2 regions of the Metabacillus sp. 113a genome follow, and region 1 is predicted to be linked to the other one. Evidence: riboswitches for the same ligand, from Rfam matches in the RefSeq annotation. Region 1 holds a riboswitch; the other holds the start of a gene.
What was found. A riboswitch is a leader RNA that binds a small molecule or an ion and turns the genes downstream of it on or off. The one in region 1 is predicted to bind cobalamin.
Positions count from the first base shown of each region.

Region 2: it holds a riboswitch for cobalamin, as region 1 does, so the genes downstream of both, ACQCVE_RS13440 (ribonucleoside-diphosphate reductase subunit alpha) here and ACQCVE_RS17350 (ABC transporter substrate-binding protein) in region 1, are expected to answer to the same signal.

Region 1 covers NZ_JBNILJ010000017.1:31,377-42,952, reverse strand. Annotated here, with positions in the region: gene ACQCVE_RS17400 (ATPase) at 1-142, opposite strand, end outside; gene ACQCVE_RS17395 (bifunctional adenosylcobinamide kinase/adenosylcobinamide-phosphate guanylyltransferase) at 166-591, opposite strand; gene ACQCVE_RS17390 (histidine phosphatase family protein) at 543-1,163, opposite strand; gene cobS (adenosylcobinamide-GDP ribazoletransferase) at 1,121-1,918, opposite strand; gene ACQCVE_RS17380 (hypothetical protein) at 2,046-2,321, opposite strand; gene ACQCVE_RS17375 (bifunctional adenosylcobinamide kinase/adenosylcobinamide-phosphate guanylyltransferase) at 2,282-2,821, opposite strand; gene cobD (threonine-phosphate decarboxylase CobD) at 2,815-3,879, opposite strand; gene cbiB (adenosylcobinamide-phosphate synthase CbiB) at 3,854-4,801, opposite strand; gene ACQCVE_RS17360 (adenosylcobinamide amidohydrolase) at 4,794-6,257, opposite strand; gene ACQCVE_RS17355 (FecCD family ABC transporter permease) at 6,273-7,301, opposite strand; gene ACQCVE_RS17350 (ABC transporter substrate-binding protein) at 7,264-8,235, opposite strand; cobalamin riboswitch at 8,530-8,715, opposite strand; gene ACQCVE_RS17345 (NUDIX hydrolase) at 8,883-9,500, opposite strand; gene ACQCVE_RS17340 (protein YkpC) at 9,728-9,859, shown strand; gene ACQCVE_RS17335 (hypothetical protein) at 10,135-10,614, opposite strand; partial or broken gene ACQCVE_RS17330 (IS1595 family transposase) at 11,289-11,576, shown strand, end outside.
Region 2 covers NZ_JBNILJ010000009.1:42,796-54,371, forward strand. Annotated here, with positions in the region: gene ACQCVE_RS13400 (transglycosylase domain-containing protein) at 1-70, opposite strand, end outside; gene ACQCVE_RS13405 (universal stress protein) at 249-764, shown strand; gene ACQCVE_RS13410 (hypothetical protein) at 828-950, opposite strand; gene nhaC (Na+/H+ antiporter NhaC) at 1,114-2,490, shown strand; gene ACQCVE_RS13420 (ABC transporter permease) at 2,771-3,751, opposite strand; gene ACQCVE_RS13425 (ABC transporter ATP-binding protein) at 3,744-4,658, opposite strand; gene ACQCVE_RS13430 (SGNH/GDSL hydrolase family protein) at 4,655-5,458, opposite strand; gene dat (D-amino-acid transaminase) at 5,733-6,569, opposite strand; cobalamin riboswitch at 6,768-6,944, shown strand; gene ACQCVE_RS13440 (ribonucleoside-diphosphate reductase subunit alpha) at 7,066-9,339, shown strand; gene ACQCVE_RS13445 (ribonucleotide-diphosphate reductase subunit beta) at 9,352-10,398, shown strand; gene ACQCVE_RS13450 (hypothetical protein) at 11,450-11,576, opposite strand, start outside.

The DNA of each region.
Region 1 (11,576 bases):
CTACCCGGAGAGTATGCGAAGCCGCAATTTCAAGGGGCACATTCACTAGGTCGTGTTCCATTTCTCCAATTGCACCTGCGTTGTCGGAAGCCGCAATCAGCCATTCTTCTTCTGTCAGGTGTATTTTCTGAATATCTCTCATAGTGATCGGCCCGTCCCTTCATTTTACTGGGTTTTCAGTGTTGAAGGAATTCCATACCAAATCAAGTCGGCCTGATCAGCATGCTGGATGATATGCTGGTACACCCAGCCGGTGGAATCCCGCCAAAGACGGTCTTCTTCTTTAATAGGCACAATGCCTTTAGAGATATCCGACCCAATGAGGACAAGCTTTCGGTCAGCCTGGCTCGTTTCCCAGGCTTTCCACTCTAAAACGAGCGCCTTCCAGTTCTCGGCTGCCTGCAATCCGGAATGGAGCGTTTCGTTCCTTATATAGGTTTCCACACCTTCAACAACTGTAAGCGGGGCAAATGCTTGATCAAGGTCATCCCCTTTGAATGCACTGATCCATAGACTATCTTCGCTTCGCCATAGCTGTTCTTTTACCCATTTTGCTTTGCCATTGCAGGCACCTCCTGTAACGAAATGCATCGTTCTCCCCTCCTGAATGATTCGAATGTCCATGTTAATTTATATCCTGTGCCGGGATGTACCGGCCATTCCCAAAAAGATCGGCTGTAATCGCCCAGCTCAGTCAGAAGCTGGCGGATCGGACCGCCATGGCTGACCACTAATGCAGATCCGATGGTTTTATTGGTCATTTCCCGGTGGATGATTCCCCACCCTTCCATGATCCTTGCTTTAAACTGAGTGAAGGTTTCACCGCCCGGCGGAGCAATACGATCCGCGTTTTCAACCCATTCTCTATATGCCGGATCCTCCTTCAGATCTTCATAGGTAAGACCCTCCCATTTTCCGAAATTCAGCTCTTTTATTTGCTGAATTCTGGTTGGATTTATTTCCGGAAAGAGAATATCCGCTGTTTGATTTGCCCGGGTCATCCCGCTCGTCACCACCAGATCCGGACGATGGATTTGCATCCCTCTCAGCTGCTCTTCCCCTTCCTTTGAAAGGGGATCGTCTGTCCATCCTATATAAGCATTCCGGCTGTTTTTTTCTGTTAACCCATGACGTAATAATGTAACAGCCACAAACCCATCCATAAAAAGACCTCCCCTCCTTCTGAAGAAGCACCAAGCAAATCTCCAGTAATTCCTCCAAATTCTTTTTTAAAAAACACTCCGGAAGCAAGTGTGAACAAGGCACTCATAAGCAGCAATCCTATCAGATAAATGACAAGCACAGGTTCAAATAAGCCCAGCAGACAGGCAACCAGCGTTACTGAAATGGCATAGCTCCCGGCTATGCGTCTCCATTGAAGCCCTTTTTGAAAAAAATACGAAAGTCCATCTTTCTTTACCGATGGAACTGATGCCAGCAGGAGCCCCATTCCAGTGCGGGAAAGCATCGGAATCAGCGCAAGGAGGCTAAAACCGAAACCATGGAACCGTTCAATCACTTCGTAAATAAACAAAAATTTAGCAGAAAGCAGAACCAGCACGGAAAGCACACCAAATGCCCCTGTTCTTGGGTCCTTCATAATTTCAAGCCTTTTATCCCTGTCTCTGTAAGAAAAGTAAGCATCGCTTGAGTCCATCCAGCCATCCAAATGCAGACCGCCCGTCATCATGATTGCAGAAAGCCAGATAATAAACGCGCAGGCGAGGGCAGATAAGGGGGTATAAGTTTGCAGCAGCCATAAGAGTGCAGCTTGGACACTTCCCATAAGGAGGCCGATAGCCGGAAGACACTGTATGGCAATTGCCGTCCGCTTCGGGTCCATGTCAAACCGCTTCTTAACAGGAAGAGCAGTGAAGAACTGTATGCCGATTAAAAAACCTTCGATTCCTTTTTTCATTTCATCCCCCTCTCTCTGCTATTTTCATGATTCTCTCCATGTCTAAATGTTTCTTTGCATGTTCAGCAAGCCCTTCATAGCGCCTGTTAGCCGCTCTAATTCCAATAAGCCAGGCCAATCAATAAGGTCAAATCACTGGAAGATTTAAGAACGTTCGAATTCCTATACACGGCAGCTTCCAGCCCAGCCGCTTCAGCCTGTATTCCATGAACGTTCCATAAGCGGTGACGTAAAAATTGCTGGACATATTTTGCGATTTATACGGTGCGGAATTCAGTGCTTCATTCGCAAAAATCCGGCACAAAGCCGTGGTTATTAAACTTTTTCCGGCATCTGATAAAGTTCCTTGTACTATAAGGCCCTTCAAGGCTTTACTCCCTTTTTCATAAGAGGGATCCCGCATTCGGCCAAATATGCGGAGTCCGCTATCTTGACGGTTTCCTGATGAAGTTTACCAAGAAGGCGGATGTAATCACTGACTTCCGGGCTGTACCGTGCAGCGTCAAAAGATAGCTCATTTGAAACCACAATGAGCATCCTGCTGGAGTCACGCAGCCGGCGGACCCCCATCAGCATGTGAGAAAGAAGGCAGGGATTAGGTGTTAAAGAGAACATCTCATGATTGAGCCACGTCGTCAGGCAATCCAGAACTATGATGTCCCTCTTAGAATAATGAACAGCCAATTCATGCAAGTTTACGGACTGCTCAAATGTCCGCCACACCGCTTCGGATTGCAGCCGCCCTTCTTTATGTCTCATAATCCTCTCTTCCATCTCTGAATCGGTCGCCCGGCCAGCTGCGATATAATTTAATCGGTATGTACGGCCTGCTGCTTTCTTTGCAAAATTCTCAGCTAACGCTGTCTTGCCGCTCCTCACGCCGCCGGAAATAAAAATCAGCATGTTGCCCACTCCTTTAATGCATCAATAAATTCATCATTTTCATGGCGAAGCTTCACGGCCACCCGAAGAAAACCGCCCTCCAGGCCAGCAAAATTTTCCGTATGGCGGGTGATGATGCCTCTTTTTGCTAAAATTACGTACAGCTCTGCCCGTTTAACAGGCCTGAGTAAATAATAGTTCGTACTGCTCGGATACACACAGAATCCCATGTCCGTAAGCAACTGATGCATTCTTCGCCGCTCGTTGGCAATGAAATGCCGCGTCCGTTCTGCATGCGTGCCGTCTGAGATGCAATCTGTCCCGATCACTTGCGCCAGCGCATTCACATTCCAATGCGGGAGGAGAGATTTTATTCTGGCTATGACAGGGGGCGAGGCCATCATATAGCCAAGTCTCAGCCCCGCGATTGCATACATTTTGGTAAGTGAACGGAGAATGATTAAATTCGAAAAATTCCGGAGCATGGGGGCAAGGGTTTCTGCCTTCTCAGTAAAGTCATAAAACGCTTCATCACAAACAACGAGGGTGCCGTTTTTTTCGGCACGCTTAACGACTTCCGCCAATACAGACACCGTGTATGATTTCCCGGTAGGATTGTTGGGGCTGCAGATAAACAAAGCTTTTTTTTCAGTCATTTTTTCAAAAATCTGCTCATCCAGCTCCCAGTTATTCTCCGCCGATAAAACGTGTGCTTCGATATCTGCCCCTTGCGCCTCAAGTGCCCTGCGGTATTCTGAAAAGGCCGGTTCGATAATCAAAACCTTTTCCCCTTTCAGTTCCTGTGATACAGCGGCGATTAGTTCTGCGGCTCCATTACCGGGAAGCAGCCAATCAGGAGGAAGCTCGTTTGCTTTCGATAAGGTGTTTATAAGCACGGACGCTTCCGGATCCGGATAATCACGGATAGCATGTAAATACTCATGCCATCTTTCCTTAATAAAAGCAGGCGGACCAAGAGGGTTGGTATTAACGCTGAAATCCAGAATGCGGGCTGGAGGATCGATGTTTAGACTCCTGTATACGTGAATCGGATTAGAGCCATGTTGAGGCAAGTTCAAAAAGCATTCCCCCTATCCATAGGAAAACGATAAATAAATAAACCGATCGATCCATGATTTCTATGGATTTGCCAATATGTAAGACATGCAACGGATGGTCCGGCCTTCCCATACGCGCTCTGCTGGAGACCACCCCCTTATAATGGTTCGTTCCTCCAAGCTCTACTCCAAGTAAGTAAGCCACAGCCGCTTCCCCCCAGCCGCTGTTCGGACTCGGGTGCTTCGCCGCGTCTGAAGCCACCTTGGGCCAAAGTCTGATATTCCAGTGAACAGCAAGCATTGTAAATGCCGTTATTCTCGCCGGAATCCAATTCAGTACATCATCAAGCCTTGCAGATGCCCACCCGAACTGATGATATTTTTCATTTTTATACCCAACCATCGAATCCAGTGTATTAATCAGACGGTAAACTGCAGCGAAGGGGGCGCCCCCGATTGCCGCCCAAAACAGAGGAGCCGTAACACCATCACTTGTATTTTCGGCAACGGTTTCAACCGTTCCCCTGACGATCTCACTCTTCTCAAGGTGATCTGTGTCTCTTCCTACAATGCAGGAAAGCTTCGTTCGGGCTTCTGAAATATTTCCATCAGCTAGCGGAGCTTCCACCTTCAATGCTGCTTCTTTGAGACTTTTCTGTGCAATCGCAGTAAATATAACAGCTGCTTCAAACAGGATTCCCGCTGCTGCATGAATCCTCCAAAAAAGGAATTGGAGAAGAACGACTGTGAACAGAACGATTCCTGTCAGAATTAGTACGATGAAAATTCCTTTCCCTTTTTTCCTATTGCCTTTATTCAATCGGCTCTCTAAAAACAAGATCATCCTGCCAAACCACCTCACAGGATGGGGCATGGCCGGCGGGTCCCCGATTAATTTATCCAGCAGGACGGCAACGGTTAAGGCAGCTAAGTGGCTAAGCACGATTCTTTCTCTCCAGATACTTGTCAATAGACTCCAATGTGCAGGCATAAACACTTTTCCCAATCGCTTTTCCAAGCTCTGTAGCAGGTCCTGCATAAGGGAGGCTGTTTCCTTGCTGGGTCGAAGCAATCAGCACACTGTCAGTGGAGGTTCCTGTAGCGGGCGTGCCTGTAACCGGATCAAGTATAAATCGATCCGACAGTGCTTTTGTCTTTGCTTCGGCAGCCGTTATGACAGCTTGAAGGAAGGCTTCATCCGAACAGACTCCATTTATGAATATCCATGTATTAATGGTCCCGGGGCTTTGCATCAGCCGATCCGCACCGAGTGAAGCATCGGCTGCATTCCCTGTTCCGGCGGTAACGGCAGTTAAAATGGAAAAATCGTTCAGGCCGGTCCAGTGTACACTCACATCTTCAAGCTGTACGGCTGTCATCATGCCCACTGTTTCATTCGGATCAAAACCTTTTGCCTGTATAAAGCGGATAAGATCCATCTCACTGTCATTGCTTTGGTAATCCAGATTTACATGGCGATTGATAAAGGTTGTGTACCATCCGATTCCTGCATGCAGGACAGCTGACGACAAGGTTTTTAACGGAACAGGAGATTTCAAGGAAATGTATTCTTTGTTAATGACAAGAAGTGATTCGTTAATTTCTGACAGCTCCCCAGCTCGATGAGGGGATTCCAGAATAACCTGTGGACTTTGGTCGGCCGGATGGTAATGCCGCTTGATCCCTGCGCTGTAAACCTGCTTCAGGGTTGGCTCCTGCAAAGCTTCATAAGGTGTGCCGATATCCGATACACGTCCATTATTTAAGAGCATGACTCTGTCACAGTACAAACTTGCCATATTTAAGTCGTGAAAAATCGAAACGATGGTTAACCCCCTATCCTTTGTCCAGCTTTTCAAACGGGACAAAAGGCTTTGCTGGTAGGCTATGTCAAGGTGATTCGTCGGCTCATCCAAGAGAAGAATGGCCGGGTCTTGTGCAAGAGCCTGGGCCAGAAATACGCGCTGCTGCTCTCCGCCGCTCAGTTCCTGAATGGAACGCCTCGAGAATTCTGCAATCCCTGTGTCCCGCATGGCAAGCTCCACCAGTTCCTCGTCTTTATCTGTCCATCCCGGCAGAAATCTTGCCTGATGAGGATACCGTCCAATACTCACTGCTTCTTTAACCGTCATATCAAATGCTGCTGCGGTCACTTGAGGCAGTACGGCCATGACTTTAGCAAGTTCTTTGCTTGAATAGGAAGCAACATCCTTGTTCTGGATGCTGATCCTTCCTTTAGCGGCCGGCAGAATTCCGGAGAGCATTTTCATTAAAGTGGTCTTCCCGCTTCCGTTCGGACCAAGTATTCCGAAAAACTCTCCTTTTTGGACACCGAAGCTGACCTCATTCAAGACTTTATTCCGATCATACCCTCCCTCAAGTTCCTGTACCTCAATCATAAACATACCTCCATCCTAGGACCTTCTCTTCTTAGCTGCTAAAATAACTGCAAAAACCGGTGCACCTGCAATAGCTGTAATCACTCCGATTGGAAGCTCAACCGGAGAAATAATGGTTCTTGCCAATAGGTCAGCAAGCATTAAAAAACCAGCCCCGTATATCATGGACAGCGGCAGCAAATGACGGTGATCGCTGCCGCAAAGCAGTCGTGCCATATGCGGGATGACCAGACCGACAAATCCAATCGTCCCGGAAACCGCGACCGCGGATCCGGTCAGCAAGGAGGCAGCAATGATGATCAGAAGCTGCTTTCTTTTTACATGAACTCCAATATGGCGGGCCCTGTCTTCTCCGAAGGCAAACGCATTGAGCTCTCTGCTGTTCATAAGCAAAATAAGTGCGCCTGCTGCAGTAAAGGGCAAAATCATATGAACATACGGCCAGCCTCTCATTGAGACGCTGCCAAGAAGCCAATTCATAACCTGTCTCAATTCCTCTCCGCTTAAAGCGACAATGAGCGAAATGAATGAGCCTAAAAAAGAATTAAAAATAATCCCGGCTAATATCATCGTCTCCATCGAAGTTCGCCTTTGAGCCAGATGCGCAAAGCCCAAAACTCCAAGCATGGTCAGGAATCCGGCGGTTATACTGATGACCGGAAGTGTGAAGCTGCCAAACATCTGGACCCCAAAGTAAATCACACTCACTGCCCCAAGGGAAGCTCCGGATGAAACTCCAAGAGTGTATGGGTCAGCTAAAGGGTTGCGTAAAATCCCCTGAAAAGCAGCTCCCGCGAGAGCGAGTGATGCGCCGACTAAGCCTGCCAGGAGGACACGCGGAAAGCGGATCGAAAGGAGGATGTTTCCATTAGCTTCAGAAGCTGCACGTCCTCCAAACAGGACGGAAAGGATTTCATTTGGGGAAATAGCCGCTGTTCCAATTGAAACAGCGGCTAAAAAAGCGGTTACTAAGAAGAGAACGGCCAAAGCATATTGAATGGTACGGTTATTTTGAAAATACGTCCGGATAGATTGCGTTTGCAAGTTCCTCTACTCCTTCAACTAAACGCGGCCCCGGCCTTGTAACTTTATCGGAGTGCACGTCAAAAACTGCTTTTTCCTTTACAGCGGTTACACTGTCCCAGCCTTCTCTTCCTGTTACCTGATCAATAGGATTGGGACTATAGTAGCCGTAAGTCGTCACAATCACATCCGGATTCAGCTTGACAATTGCCTCCTCTGACATTTTAGGCCACCCCGACTGATCGGCTGCTGCATTTTTTGCCCCAACCGTCATGAGGATATCATTCATAAAGGTATCCTTTCCTGCTGTATAAATCTCAGGGGATGGGGAAACCTCCACGAACACGCTTTTCTTATCATCTTCAGATATAGAAGAGGCTTTCTCTTTAATGCTAGCAATCTCCTCTTTCATTCCTGCTGCCATTTCTTTTGATTTTTCCAGTTCCCCGGCAGCTTTTCCGATCATCTCCATCGACTCATACACCTGCTCAAAGCTTTGCGCGTCATTTACCACTACAACATCTATACCGGCATCCCTCAGCTGTTTTAATCCCTCTGCTGAATTATGCGCGCCGGATTCGTGGGCAAGAACCAGGTCAGGCTCCAGGCCGATGATTTTTTCTACGTTAAAATCCATCCCGCCGACTTTTTCCTTTTTCATCGCTTCTTCAGGAAAGTTGTCATTTTCCGTTACGCCAACAACTTTATCTCCGAGATCCATGGAAAACAAAATCTCCGTATTGCTTGGGATAAGGGAAACGATTTTCTCTGGCTCTTTCTCGATCGTAACATCCGTATCCGATGCATCTGTAAGCTTTAGCGGAAATTCAGCTTCTTCCTTAACTGCAGCCTGCTTCTCCTCCTGTTTCTCAGGTGCAGCAGACTGGCTTCCGCACCCTGCGAGCACTCCCGCAGACAGAAGCACTGTTGATAAAATAGATAATAGCTTGTTCATTCAGGCAATCCCCCAAGTATTGATTATATTGGTAAACAGGTATTGATAAAGCTCGTATACGACCGCTGCTGTTTTGAGCTGCCGGTTAAAATAGTGTTTCGTCAAACCAGCTGTTATTGGCCGCTGCAGGGTTTCTCTCCCTTTGCGAATAAATCAGCAGCATTCATTCAACAAAGCTGAAAACAAAAAACACCTCCCTTGAAAAAGGAGATGACGGTACATGTTAGGCAGACTGTATAAGCCTTATGTATAGACTTTTCGGTCAACGTTAACACCATCCTATCCTCGTAGGTATGCGGTGACGAGGTGCAAGGCAGGTCTCCTGGCTCATGATCAATGCTCCCCGCTTCCCTTCCCATGCATAGCTGCACAGTGGATTAAGCAGGTCACTCCCATTTACAGTGGCGGGACCGCGCCGGAATTAAACCGGCTTCCCTTTTAAGCTGATAAACAATCAGCACCTACACCTTATCGATATGAAACTATGATATAGACAGTATTATACACAACCTTCTGCTGATTGTCAGTTGCTTTTCTTTTTTAAAGGGAAAAAGAAAAGCAGCAGAAGCTGCTTTTCACCACTGCTGCAAGTGTCCTCCATTGACCCCCGCACACACTCCCGTGTCCATCCGCAGAGTGCTGCAGCCTTAATCATAATAAACCTGCTTGTTGGAATCCCAGCAGTATTCAAATAAAATTTTCAGCTGACTTTCTGTAATCCGGCCCACAGATAAATCCGGAAGCTCATCCAGGGCAAAAAATCCGGCATCCAGAGTTTCATACCCAGTCTTAAGCTCTCCCTCTCTATGCTCGCACAGAAAGAATAGTTTATAAATGTGGTAGCCTCCCGGAGGATGCGGATGGCACTTTTTGTCCATGGCTGCAATAAGCCTGATTGGCTCGACGGTTAACCCGGATTCCTCAAACGCTTCCTTGGCTGCATTTTCAGAAGGGCTCAATCCAATATCCGCCCAGCCTCCAGGGAGAGACCACAGGCCATCCAGCATCTCACGGACAAGCAAAACCTTATTTTCCTTAAAAATGACTGCCCTGACGTCAACCTTCGGCGTTTGATACCCTGTCTCGTTCGCAAACAATTCCTTCAATTTTTCCATCGGCACATCTGTATACTCACTTACCATTTCCTGACTCAGCTCTCTTAGTCTCTCAAAGCGTTCAATATCAAAAGGATCCTTTGAATAGGCGATACCAGCCTGGGACAAAGACTGAATTTCTTTGGCCCATGTCAGCCATTTTGGCTCCATCATACTCCTCCTCTTACAAAGCTCTTCTCATATTGTATACTATGAAGATTGTACATGCATAGACACGGCTCGATAACCGTTTGGAATGGCTTCATCTCATTCCGGAAACCATATCCAGGAACTTTTACCTATTTATGAAAAAACAGAGATTTACCCCTTTTCAAACAGCTTGTCCCGCCTTTATAGTGAGAAAGGATTTTTGTATAACGGGATGCGGAGGGATAAGAATGAAGGATATGAGCAGGCGAATCGTAATCAGCCTTGTATTAACAGGAATAATCCTTGGCGGGATGAGCGTCACGCTGGCAAATGTGCCTGAGGAGAAGCAAAAAGAGGAAAATCTAATTGTAAGGCCGTAGTTCAGCGTTTTAGATGCAGTTCTTTCCGCTCTTACATACTCTGAAAAAAAGAGCAGTCGGCGCTTACGCGCACTGCTCCTTTTGTTCTTTCATTGGGCTATGAGCCGGCATCACCTTATATCTTAAGGACCGGCATTCCCGAACTGAATCTATCACCCTTCGAAGGTTTTCTGAGATGAAAAGCAGCCTGCAAAGCACCTGTGCTATATTTTCCTGACTCTAACTCTTTCTCTAAGTGAGATAATGTTTGGGATAACCTAAGGTTACTGTATAGGCTAATTCGAGATCACCAGGTTTGCCTTTTGCTTCGGTTCATCAACCATCTCATGGATCTGCTGGGCCTCAGATTTCCATTCAGCGTTTGCCTTTTCTTCCCGTTTTGATGCAGCCTGGTCCCGTCGCTCAACCCAAATAGCTGTATCGTATAAGTAATGAAGGGTGTTTTTGAGCAGAAAAGGACCGCTCGCTATGACAATATCCCATTCTAAATGACTTTTAGCCTGATTCACTAAGACACTGACCTTCTTCTCAGGCATGGATTGATCGTACCAGCTTCTGGCCGGATTTAGCGAATCAATATTCACTGCTTCTTCATGAATCTCTTCAAAATGGACAAGCAATCCCTGTTTTACAAGCTCTGCCTGAAGTTTCCTGGCCTCCGCTTCATAACCGGATCCATTCATGCCGCTAACTGCGATTATGACAGGCTTTTGATTAGGCAGGATTTGCATGACCCGTTCAACTATTGTCTCCATATTCAGGCCCCCGCTAAGTTCGTACATACTTAATGAATCAATTGTACCATTCACTTCAAGGAATGTCTTAATCCAGCTTTATAAGTTTTTTCTTTTCATCAATTCGTTACATTGCTGATCAAGTCCGGCATATTCTGGATCGCCAGTCTGAAGGAAGCTCAATTTATCGAGAGCAGCTGACAGCTCTGATTCAATGACGAGAAGTTCCTCTCTTTTGTCAGGCTTACCAGACTCCAGCTTTTTTCATCCCATTCTTCCATACTCATCCTGTATCTTCGGATAACCAAATCTTCTTCAATAAGACAGTCTGATAGTTAAAGCAGGAATCATGGGAAACTGTCAGAAGCGTTCCTTCAACGGAAGAAAGGGTTTTTTCAAGCTGCTCCCTTGCTGGAAGATCCCCCGTTATCCATCTCCAGCGTTCCAGCCAGGATCTGGGCAAAGAATTTTACCGGTTCCGTTATATCCAGCTAAACCGATTCGATCCCCTGGTGCGATTTCTAAATTCAGTCCGCATAGACTATGTGTATCCCACATTGTTTATTTCATAAATCGCATTAAATCACGCCCTATTTCTTTTTTGAATGGCTATGTTAAAGGTTGTTGTTGATAAATTGACTTCTGGGAACGAACGTTCTATAATCTGTTTATCTATATAAGGATTGGTGATAACCGTGAGAGCAATTGATATTCTTAAAGTGATTGAAAAACTTAATCCAGCAGAGAAACATCGATTAAGGGAATATTTAATTGATGCTCTTACCGCATCATCATCGACAGGAACAGTTCTTCAAGAAATATCAGAGCGAAAAAATAAGGGTGGTTATCATTGCCCTGATTGTGAATCAGAGCATATTGTTCGGTTTGGTAGTTACTCAACTATTGTTGATGGCAAAGAAGTTTTAAAACAACGTTATCGCTGTAAAGCTTGCAAAAGGACATTTACCGACCTTACCAATACT
Region 2 (11,576 bases), on a different contig from region 1:
CTATTAATCCTGCAAGGACAACAGCCAGTGCAGCAGCGATTGATAGTTTAGCGATAAATTTTTTCTTCATAATATCCCCGCATTCTTTATTGAAATTAGGCGTATGGCTTTTTTGCTTATTACCTTTAAAAAAACACAATGATAAATCATACGAAACGCTTTGCTCATTCATAGGGGTCACGCAGCAAGGATTAATTATTGCCAAATGGGGTATTGTTTTACAAATACGAACAGAGGATGTGGAGAAGTTGAATACGATTCGGCATTTACTGGTAGCTTTCCATGATACGGAAGACAGCAAGGAAGCATTATCAGCAGGAATGGCCTTAAGCAAACAGCTCAACGCAGATTTGTCCGTCCTGCATGTGTCTGAAAATGAAACAGAACCGCCTATGACTTCAGCGTCCACCCAGCCTTTTTTTGCCAACCGGATGAGCGGGGATGGTCTGACTAACTATCCTGTTCCCCCTGCGGCTGATAGCCGCAGTGCAATAAATGAAGAAGAAAATCATATCCAGAATGACCGTTCAGGCAGAATTACAGCTGAGGTTCAGTCAATCCTGCAGGAAAACCGGATACCCGGTCAAGTAAAAGTATTAGATGGAAACCCGTCAGATGCGATCATCTCTTATGCAGAAGAAATCGGAGCAGATCTGATTGTCGTAGGCCACAGAAACATCAGCGGATTCAGAAAACTGATTTCCTCAAGCGTGAGCGATAAAGTCGCAAATGAATCGGTTATTCCGGTTCTGATTGCAAAGTAAATTAGCGAAAATGAAAAGAAGCTGGCCCCTTGTCAGCTTCTTTTTCATGCGTCTGAACAGCTTTCATTTTAAAGCACGGGGTTCATCATGGAGGCCGATGCTGTTGCCGGATAATAATGAAACCATTTTTCCCAGCCGGTATACACTCAGAACTCCTCCTTCAGAGCCGTTTCCTGACTTTTTCAATCGCAGCTGCTCCTTGCACCAGCCTTCTGACTCCTAATCGGCGCATATCAGTTCCCCTGCATTTTCCCCATGCCCGGCATTGACATATAGTGATAGCTTGCTATAATACTTTTATGCACAAAAGCACAAAAGCGTTTAAGTAAAAAAGAAGGAGCACGACTTCATGGAAAGGGAAAGCGTTCGATTTAGTACATCTATTATCCTGCTTACTGGTATGCTCGGTACGATTTTTACGTGCCTGTTCTTTATAAAAACTGAACCTCATTTGCCGCTTTTTCTTTGCTTAGTTTTTCTCGCTCTGTTCGGGACAGCTAAAGGCACTAAGTGGAAAGATCTTGAACAGGGGATTGCCGGCGGAATTCAGAACGGTATCCAGCCAATCTTAATTCTATCTCTCATCGGGATGCTGATTGCGGCCTGGATGTTCAGCGGTACCATTCCTACTGTCATTCATTTTTCACTATCTGTTATTGAGCCTCAATTTCTATTACTAACCGGCTTGATTTGCTGCATGATTGTGTCCATTCTGGTAGGCAGCAGCTTTACTACGGTCAGTACGGTGGGAGTTGCGCTGATGGGGATTGCGGCGGCTTCTGGAATCCCGCTGGAATGGGCAGCAGGAGCCGTTATTTGCGGGGCTTGCTTTGGGGATAAAATGTCTCCTATGTCTGATACAACAAACTTTGCAGCGGGTGTGGCATCTGTTTCCATTGTGGAGCATATTCGCCATATGAGTAAAACGACGATTCCGGCCATTTTGATTACAGTGGTCATCTTCTTCATCATGGGCCGCTCTTTGACAATTAATCCAGCGGGTTCAGGTGAAATGCAGGAAATTATGCGTACCATCGTTTCAACGGTTACGATCGGTTGGTTTACCCTGCTCTCTCCCATTGGGGTCATTATACTGGCTGTGATGAGAAAGCCTATTATTCCGACCTTGATCTTTGGCATCGCTACGGCAGGGATGACAGGAATTTTTTCCGGTAACGGGGAGTTCGGCCAATTCCTTGGTGTTCTTCAGAATGGCACAAAATTTGATATTAGCAATGAGCAGGCTGCATCCATCCTCAACCGCGGAGGACTGCAATCGATGATGTGGTCTGTATCTCTGATCATGATTGCATTTGCCCTTGGGGGATTAATGGATAGGCTCGGTGTAATCCGGGCTTTAATGAACGGGCTGATCCAAAAGGTAAAAACACGCGGCCAGCTGATTGCTTCTACGGCAGCCTCTTCTGTAAGTGTGAATCTTGCAACCGGGGAACAGTATATGTCCATTCTCATACCCGGGCAGTCTTTAAAGGCACTCTATGAAAAACTCAATTATCCCGGCAGATACATGTCACGGACATTGGAGGATGCGGGTACCCTTGTCAATCCGCTCATTCCATGGGGAGTCAGCGGAGCATTTTTCGCCCAGTCGCTCGGTGTTGATGTCATTCAATACCTGCCATTTGCGTTCTTTTTGTACCTCTCTCCAATTTTTACAATCGTATTTGGCTTTCTTCCTGACAGAAAGGAAAAGCTGACCGCGTAGCAAAAAGAGAAGCATGCCAAACTGGCTGCTTCTCTTTTTGGCTGGATTTGTAAATGCAGCGTGTTGTTTTCACCCCTGTTGTTTAGAGGGAAAGGAGTCAGACCTCGAGCTGTGAGCAGCAGGAAGAGGCTTACCGCCCCCCATTGGAAAAGCAAACGCCTGCCAGCTGATCACCAGCCAAGTTAACAGAGGTTTTTTGTTATGGAGAGATCGAAAATACAAGGCTGGTGAAAGCTGCTCCTGAAAAATGATAGGCAGCCAGAACACCGCCGTTTCCCCATCAGTAAACATCTTTTCCAGTAAACAGAAAGAAGGAAACCAATAGGCCTGCTATAGCCCAAACCGAAAGCACAGCCATTGAAAAACCCAGCGTCATCCCTTCTATCGGCGGAGCCATGCCGCTAATGTAATCCGTAAGCTTCAGGTTTACCATAAACAAATACTTAGCTGAGTCCCAGGATGCAACCATATTGGCCAGGATTGCTCCTGCAATCAGAGAAGCGAGCATCACACCCATGACCGATGCCGTACTTTTCATTAAAGCGGAAAGAGCAAAGGTTAGCGTACCGACGACGGCTGCTACAAACCATAACAGGCCGAAATCCATCAGAATATACTGCCAAAGGCTCATCATTTGGACATTGCTAGTATTCAGCTCGCTTCCTTCAACCGCAAATCCCGTTAACACAGGCACGTCCCAGCCGCTATAGCCTAATGCAATCCCTGAAACGAGATACGTAATCACCCCAACGGAGAGAACAATAAAGGAAATGGCCAGGAGCAGCGTCACATATTTACTTAATAGGATTTTCCATCGTTTAATCGGCCTCGTCAATAGCAGCTTAATGGTTCCATTTGTATGCTCTGATGAAACGATATCGCTTGCGATGACCATTACCATCAGGGGCAAAAGCAGATCAATGGAGTTCTCTGCAAAAGTTTTCATAAAAGTTGGGGCTCCAGGTGCATTAGGGTTAATATCGCGATCCAGGTAGTATTGCTGCTGATTAACGCGAATTTGGAGGAATTCCTTCCACTCTCCCGAAATCCCCCCCGAACTCAGCCTGTTCTGCGTGTTGATGATCTCCTGCTGCACCTGTGTCCGCCAATCCTCTGTCCCTGCTTCTTTTACGGCTTCTTCATGCTGCTTGACCTGAGCATATGTAAAAAGGCCTGCCAGTACAGCGATTATTCCCATTATAATAAACAGCCGCTTTTTCCGGACAATCTTGATCATTTCATTGTAAATAAGATTAATCAATGGTTTCACCTTCCGTCAATTCGATAAAGAGATCCTCAAGTGTCGGAAGCTTCACTTCAATCCCCTTCACCCTAACTCCTTCATGAACAAGCTTTTCATTCCACTGATCAATCCGGTTTTCATCGTTTGCTGTAATAAGTCCATGGATATTCTCTGAAAGGATGGCGGTTTCTTGCTCCAGAATTTTCTTGGCTCTCTCTTGAGGGTCCACATTCCATATCACCCTTTCCTTTTCAGTCAGCAAAGAAGACACGGCATCAATGCGCAGGATGGTTCCTTTCGACATAATGGCAACCCGGTCGCACATTAATTGGATCTCACTGAGCAGATGGGAGGAAACAAGAACCGTCAAGCCTTCCTTCTCTGCAAGGTAGCGGATAAATTCCCGCATTTCCCGAATCCCCATCGGATCCAGACCATTAGTCGGTTCATCGAGAATCAGCACCTTTGGACTGCTGAGCAGCGCCTGAGCAATTCCAAGCCTCTGTTTCATTCCAAGCGAATATGTACTGACCCGGTCATCTATACGGTGTTCAAGTCTCACGAGGCGAACGACTTCCCCGATTCTCTGTTTTGACACACCTGGAAGCATGCGGCGAAAATAATCAAGATTCTCCCGTCCGCTTAAGTAAGAATAGAGCTCTGGGTTCTCCACAATGCAGCCGATATTGCGGATTGCCTTTGTGAAATGCTTTTCCAGATCATACCCGCAAATGGAGATCCTGCCGGAAGTGGGCTTTATCAAACCGACAAGCATGCGGATCGTTGTGGTTTTGCCTGCGCCGTTCGGTCCCAGAAAACCAAATACCTCTCCTTTTTGCAGCTCAAAATCGAGACCTTTAATAATCTCCTTTTTTTTGATCCTTTTTTTCAGACCGCTCACAGACAGCGTTACATCCTTCATCATTGCTCCTCCCCTCCCCCGCTGAATAGGATGAGCGAAGCCAGGCGCTCCCCTATTAGCTGATAGCCCTCACTGTTCGGGTGAAATTTATCGCTGTACAAATAGTCATTCACATTTTGTTCAAACAAATCGAAGGTGGGGACCACAATGGTCTTTTTATACTTGGCTGCTTCTTCTGCTGTGTAAAAATTCCATTCCCGGACGATACCGGAAGTTGTCTTGCTGTTTGAAAGATCATTGAACGGATTGTAAAGGCCGATATAGTAAACGGCTGCTTGGGGGTTTACCGAGCGGATTTGCTGAAAAATACTTCCGAGCCTTTCTAGAAAAGCTGCTCTCGTATTTTTGATGGATTCATCCGATAAATCCTCCATCACCTGTCCGCCTGCGAATAAATCGTTTCCTCCGATTGTCATAATGACGGCATCCGCCTTGCTGAGCTGACGCTGAATTTCCGGCTGATTCAGCTGCTTTTCAAGCTGAACGGAGGTCTGGCCGCTGATGGAGAGGTTTGTGAGCTGCAGCTTCTGCTCTGTCCTGTCCCGCAGCTGGCCTATTGCATAACCGGCATAGCCTTTCCCGCTTTCATCCCCTATTCCTCTAGTGAGGGAATCACCCAAGCCGACTATGTTGTATTCCTCATCCTTCTTCTGAGGGTTTTCGAGCTCAGCCTTCTTAGAGACAGCGGGAGGAGGAGCTTCTCTATTTTGAAAAAACTGGCTATTAATCGTAAACGCTAAACTTCCCATCCATAATAGTCCTGCTGCAAGAGAAATAACCGCCATTATTTTTACACTCTTCATAGGAATTGTAGGCACCTTTCGTCAAATTTCTGATAGTTCCATTGTACCTTTATCACTTATGGAATGCTTCTTTGAGTGCTTTCTCCGGATAACCTGATTGAAGCGGAAGCCGGGAGATTCCCCGGGAAGCTGCATTGAAAAAATCGAGGAATAGAAAAACAACCCGGATATCACTCTTACAGCGAGCAACTGCGGGTTGTAAATGAGGATGTTTCCTATCAATGCAGCTTTTTTGACATCAGACTTCAGGACATTATAAAACGCTGTCCCTGTTTTAGTCCGGCAAAAGCTCCCGGAACGCTTTTTGAATTAGTAACGTAATCGGGCCGGGCCTGCCTTCGCTGTATGACCTGTCATCAATTTTGACCACAGGCATCACCTCAATGGTTGTCGAGGAGATAAACACTTCGTCATATTGCCCAAGCTCAGATGCCATGATTTCTTTTTCCACTGTATCCACACCTGCATTTTGGCATGCTTCCATAATTTTCAGCCGCGTGATGCCATTCAGTATGAAATGGTTTGCAGGGTGGGTATAGACCGTTCCATCCTTGACGGCATAAAAATTGGTGGAGCTGCCTTCTGTGACAACACCATCCCTTACAAAAATGGTCTCATACTTCCCTGCGTCCGCCGCTGCCTGTTTAGCCATGACATTCCCCAGAAGATTCAGGCTTTTAATATCACAGCGTTTCCAGCGGATATCTTCCGCTGTCATCACTTCAACGCCTGATTTCTGCAGCTCCGCCGGACGTTTGGATGGAATTGGATAAGCGGCCAGCTGGGCTGAAACATCAGATCCTGGAAAAAGATGATTCCTTGCACTGACACCTCTCGTCACTTGCATATAGATGCCGCCATCCCGCACCTGATTGACCGAGACCAATTCCCTGATTCGATTTTTAAGCGTCTCTAACTCATAAGGCAGTGAGATTTTGAGCTCCCCCGCGCTTCTTTTTAACCTCTCCAAATGCTCATCGATTGTAAAAACTTCTCCATTGTAAACGCGGATGACTTCATACACCCCGTCACCGAATTGATAGCCTCTGTCTTCAATATCTACTTTCGCCTGCTCTCTATCAATCAGTTCATCATTCATTAAAATTTTCATAGAGCACCTCGGAATGTATAGGATTTGTACTTATCATTACATATGGCCTGACTGGCCCTTGTCAAGACTATCCCGGCAAATAAAAAAGAATATTTTTGAGGGTTATCAGTTGTAATTCATATTCTTGTCCTATAATATGTATCTATACCCAAACACAACATATAGAAGTTTACGAAAATAAAAGCCACTATATATTGATTATATTCCGCAGCAAACGGTGCTAATAAGCTTAAAAGGGAATCCGGTAAAATTCCGGAACTGTCCCCGCAACTGTAAGTGTGACGAAATGGGCAAACCACTGTACGATATCGTACGGGAAGGGCTCAAAGTAGGAGAAAGCACAAGTCAGGAGACCTGCCGATGCTGTATATGTTTCGCTTTTCCCGGGGATTGGGAAGATGAAACGGTGGAAGTAAAAGAATCCTCTTTTATTCTATCGTTTGATCCGCTCAATTGCCAAGAGCGGATTTTTATTTTTCCTTGGAGGAGGATGGCTATGACTACTGAAACCGTAACGATGATAACAAATGAACAAGGCTTAAAAAGGCCGTTTGACGAGCAAGAATTTACAAAATGGATCAAAAAAACAGGGGAAGGCTTCCCTGAACTTGATTTAAACTCCTATATAGAGAGAATCATTCATTCCATTTCAACAAGAGATACATATACAGAGAAGCAGGTCAAAAACCTCTGTATCCTTGAGGGCCTGTCCAACATATCAGAATCTGAGCCGGACTGGACTTACTTTTGCTCCCGCCTGTATTTGGACCAGCTCTATACAGAGGCAGCAAGAAACCGCGGTTATGACTCCACTGTTCGATATGGATCTTTTCTCGAGCTGATCGATACACTTCACAGCATCGGCATTTATGGCGACTTGATTCCCGATGCATACTCAGCAAAGGAAATCTGTGAGCTTGGTGAAGAGATTGATCCGGAACGCGATCTGATTTTCACCTATATTGGTCTCAGGACACTTGCTGACCGCTACATTGCCCGTGACTACAGCAAAAACGTAATGGAGCTCCCTCAGGAACGGTTCATGGTGATTGCGATGACATTGATGGCAAACGAGCCCGCTGAGCACAGAATCCATCTTGTGAAAGAAGCGTACTGGGCGCTCAGCAATCTTTATATGACCGTTGCCACCCCTACTCTTTCAAACGCCGGAAAATCTGTGGGACAGCTGTCCAGCTGCTTTATTGATACGATTGATGACAGCCTGCAGGGGATTTTCGACAGCAACACCGATATTGCAAACCTTTCGAAAAGCGGGGGCGGAATTGGTGTCTATCTTGGCAAGATCCGCAGCCGGGGCAGTGATATACGCGGATTCAAGGGGGTTTCCTCAGGTGTGCTCCCTTGGATGAAGCAGCTCAACAATACAGCGGTCAGCGTAGATCAGCTCGGCCAAAGAAAAGGCGCGATTGCGGTCTACCTGGATGTTTGGCACAAAGACATCTTTTCTTTTCTCGATTCAAAACTGAACAATGGGGACGAACGCCTCCGAACCCATGATTTGTTCACAGGTGTCTGTCTTCCCGATTTATTTATGGAACAGGTAGAAGAGCGCGGCGACTGGTATTTGTTCGATCCTCATGAAGTGAGAAAAACACTTGGCTACAGTCTTGAAGATTACTTTGACGAGAAAAAAGGCAGCGGCAGCTTCCGGGAAAAGTATTGGGAGTGCGTCCGACACCCTGACCTGGCCAAAGAGAAAGTTCCTGCAATCGATATTATGAAGCGGATCATGATCAGCCAGCTGGAATCCGGAACACCGTTTATGTTCTACCGGGACGAAGTGAACCGGATGAACGCGAACGCACACGCCGGAATGGTATACTGCACCAATCTTTGTACAGAAATCACCCAAAACCAAAGTGCCACGACGATGGACGAACAATATACCGAGGATGGAAAAATCATCACCGTAAAAACACCAGGCGATTTCGTTGTCTGCAATCTTTCCTCCATCAGCCTGGCTAAAGCCGTGAGAGAGGATGTGCTCGAACGCCTCATCCCGATTCAGGTCAGGATGCTTGATAACGTAATTGATCTAAATGACATTCCGGTTCTGCAGGCAAAGCTTACAAATTCCAAATACCGTGCCATCGGCCTTGGAACCTTCGGCTGGCATCACCTTCTTGCCCTTGAAGGCATTAAGTGGGAAAGCGGGGAAGCGGTGCAGTACGCTGATAAGCTCTATGAAAAAATCTCCTTTTTAACCATTCAGGCGAGCTCGGAGCTGGCAAAGGAAAAAGGCTCTTATCCAGCCTTTGAAGGATCCGGCTGGGAAACCGGCACGTATTTTGACGCCCGCGGCTACCGATCAGACCAATGGCAGGAGCTTCAGCAGCAAATCGCTGAAAACGGCATGCGGAACGGCTATTTGATGGCCGTCGCACCGAACGCGTCCACATCCATTATTGCGGGCAGCACGGCAAGCATCGATCCAATTTTCCAGAAGGTCTATTCGGAAGAAAAGAAAGACTATAAGATTCCTGTAACAGCCCCTGATTTGAGTCCTGAAACGACCTGGTATTATAAATCCGCTTATTTCACGGATCAGCATTGGAGCATAGAGCAAAATGCGGCGAGACAGCGCCATATCGACCAATCGATCTCGTTTAATTTTTACGTTCTGAACACAATCAAAGCAAAGGAACTGCTTGATCTTCATATGAGCGCTTGGAAGGCCGGGCTGAAAACGACGTATTACGTCCGGTCCACTTCCAGTCTCATCGAAGACTGCGATTCCTGCGCGAGCTAGGAGGAGAAACAGATGACAGACATCGCACTATCTCAGCGGACCATTATGGATCCTGAAGCGCCGAACCGTTCCACGGCACTGATCAACGGCCGAAGCTCTAACATATTAAACTGGGATGATGTAGCTTATCCATGGGCGTATGCCAAATATAAAAAAATGCTCTCCAACTTCTGGACACCGTTCGAAATCAATATGTCCCAGGATGTAAAGCAGTTTAAGGATCTCGAGGAGCACGAAAAGGATGCCTTTTTAAAAATCATCGGGCTCCTCGCCCTTCTCGATAGCATCCAAACCGATTATGCCGGAAAAGTAGCGGACTATATTACCGATTCGAGCATCAATGCACTCATGATCATGCTTGCCCAGCAGGAGGTCATTCACAATCATTCCTACTCATACGTGCTATCGAGCATTGTACCGAAAAGCAAGCAGGATGAAGTGTTCGAGTATTGGCGCAGTGAGGAAATTTTAAGAAAACGAAATGACTTTGTCACAAACGGCTATAAAGCCTTTGCAGAAAATGCAAATGTAGAAAACCTGCTGAAATCACTTGTATACGACGTCATCCTTGAGGGGCTGTTCTTCTACTCCGGCTTCGCGTTCTTTTACAACCTTGCGCGCAATCAGAAAATGGTCGCCACAAGCACGATGATCAATTACATCAACCGGGATGAGCAAATTCACGTCGATTTGTTTGTGAAAATTTTCAGAGAGGTCCTTGTTCAATACCCGGAGTATAATACTCCTGAGCTGAAAGTGTTCGTGGAAAGCACAATAGTGGAAGCTGCCGAGCTTGAAATAGAGTGGGGCCGGGAAATTATCGGCAGCAAAATCGAGGGCATCAGCATGAAGGATGTTGAAGACTACATTAAATTCTACGCCAACGTCCGTTCCAACCAGCTCGGCTATGACCGGCCTTTTGAAGGCTACCGGACGAACCCGCTCAAGTGGATTAAAGCATACGAAGACGTCGACCTCGGCAAATCTGATTTCTTTGAGCAGAAATCAAGACAGTATACAAAAGTAAACAATGTGGATAATGGGTTTGATGATTTGTAATTGATTCCAATGAACCTAAGCGGGCCGGATGGGCATGTCAATACTGCTCGGCACCAATAGAGTTATGCATAACGAAAAAAATGCATTATGTTCAAGATGTGAGACTTTAACGGGTGTCTTTGATCGCTATTCGCGGTGACGCCTTTCTCACATCTTTTTTTGAAGCTATTCAGGATATTACGACCGTTCAGACCCATTCAGCAGGGTGTTTGGGACTTGAGGGTCTCGGTTCGGTCTGTTTACATTCCTTTTTTAGCTGTTTCTGGCGGTGAACAACGAAGATTTCGGGCGGAAAGTCAATCAGATCGCTGGGACACCCTTATAAATCCCATGTAGATTTGACGATTTTGTCCGTGGCCGGGTTTTATTGTCCGTACTTCTGATTTATTGTCCGTATTCTGATTTTATTGTCCGTACTTTAATTTTATTGTCCGTACTTATACTTTTATTGTCCGTACTTTTCATATAAAGACTTTTCGGCAAAGTTCGAGCATATTCGCGCTGTCCTAAGTGCGGATATTCATCCCAGTGTTGTCGTGCATATTTATATATGTTCCTTATTCTGGTTTTATTGTCCGTACTTTTCATATAAAGACTTTTCGGCATAATTCGAGCATATTCGCGCAATCCTAAGTGCGGAAATTCACCCCAGTGTTGTCCTGCATATTCATATATGTTCCTTATTCTGGTTTTATTGTCCATACTTCTGATTTATTGTCCGTATTCTGGTTTTATTGTCCGTACTTCCGATTTATTGTCCGTATTCTGATTTTATTGTCCGTACTTATACTTTTATTGTCCGTACTTTTCATATAAAGACTTTTCGGCAAAGTTCGAGCATATTCGCGCCCTCCTAAGTGCGGAAAATCACCCCATTGTCGTCATGCATATTCGCGCTGTACTAAGTGCTGTAATTGCTTCATTTTTTACTTGCCCCCTACTTATATGCCAGTCCCGCAGTCCACAGCCGGCTCAATGCTCCGGCTCCTGTACCTATATAGGCCGCGGTCTGGCATGTAAACAATGTCCCTGTGACAAACAGCACTTTTTATTATTCCGGTTCCCCTGTTTCATCTTCTTCGTTTTCCTCGTTTTTTTGTTCATTTTTTAGCCAATTCAGCCATTCCGGCTGCGGCTCATCCGGGTTCTCGCTGAAGACTTCGGTTGATCCGCTTTCC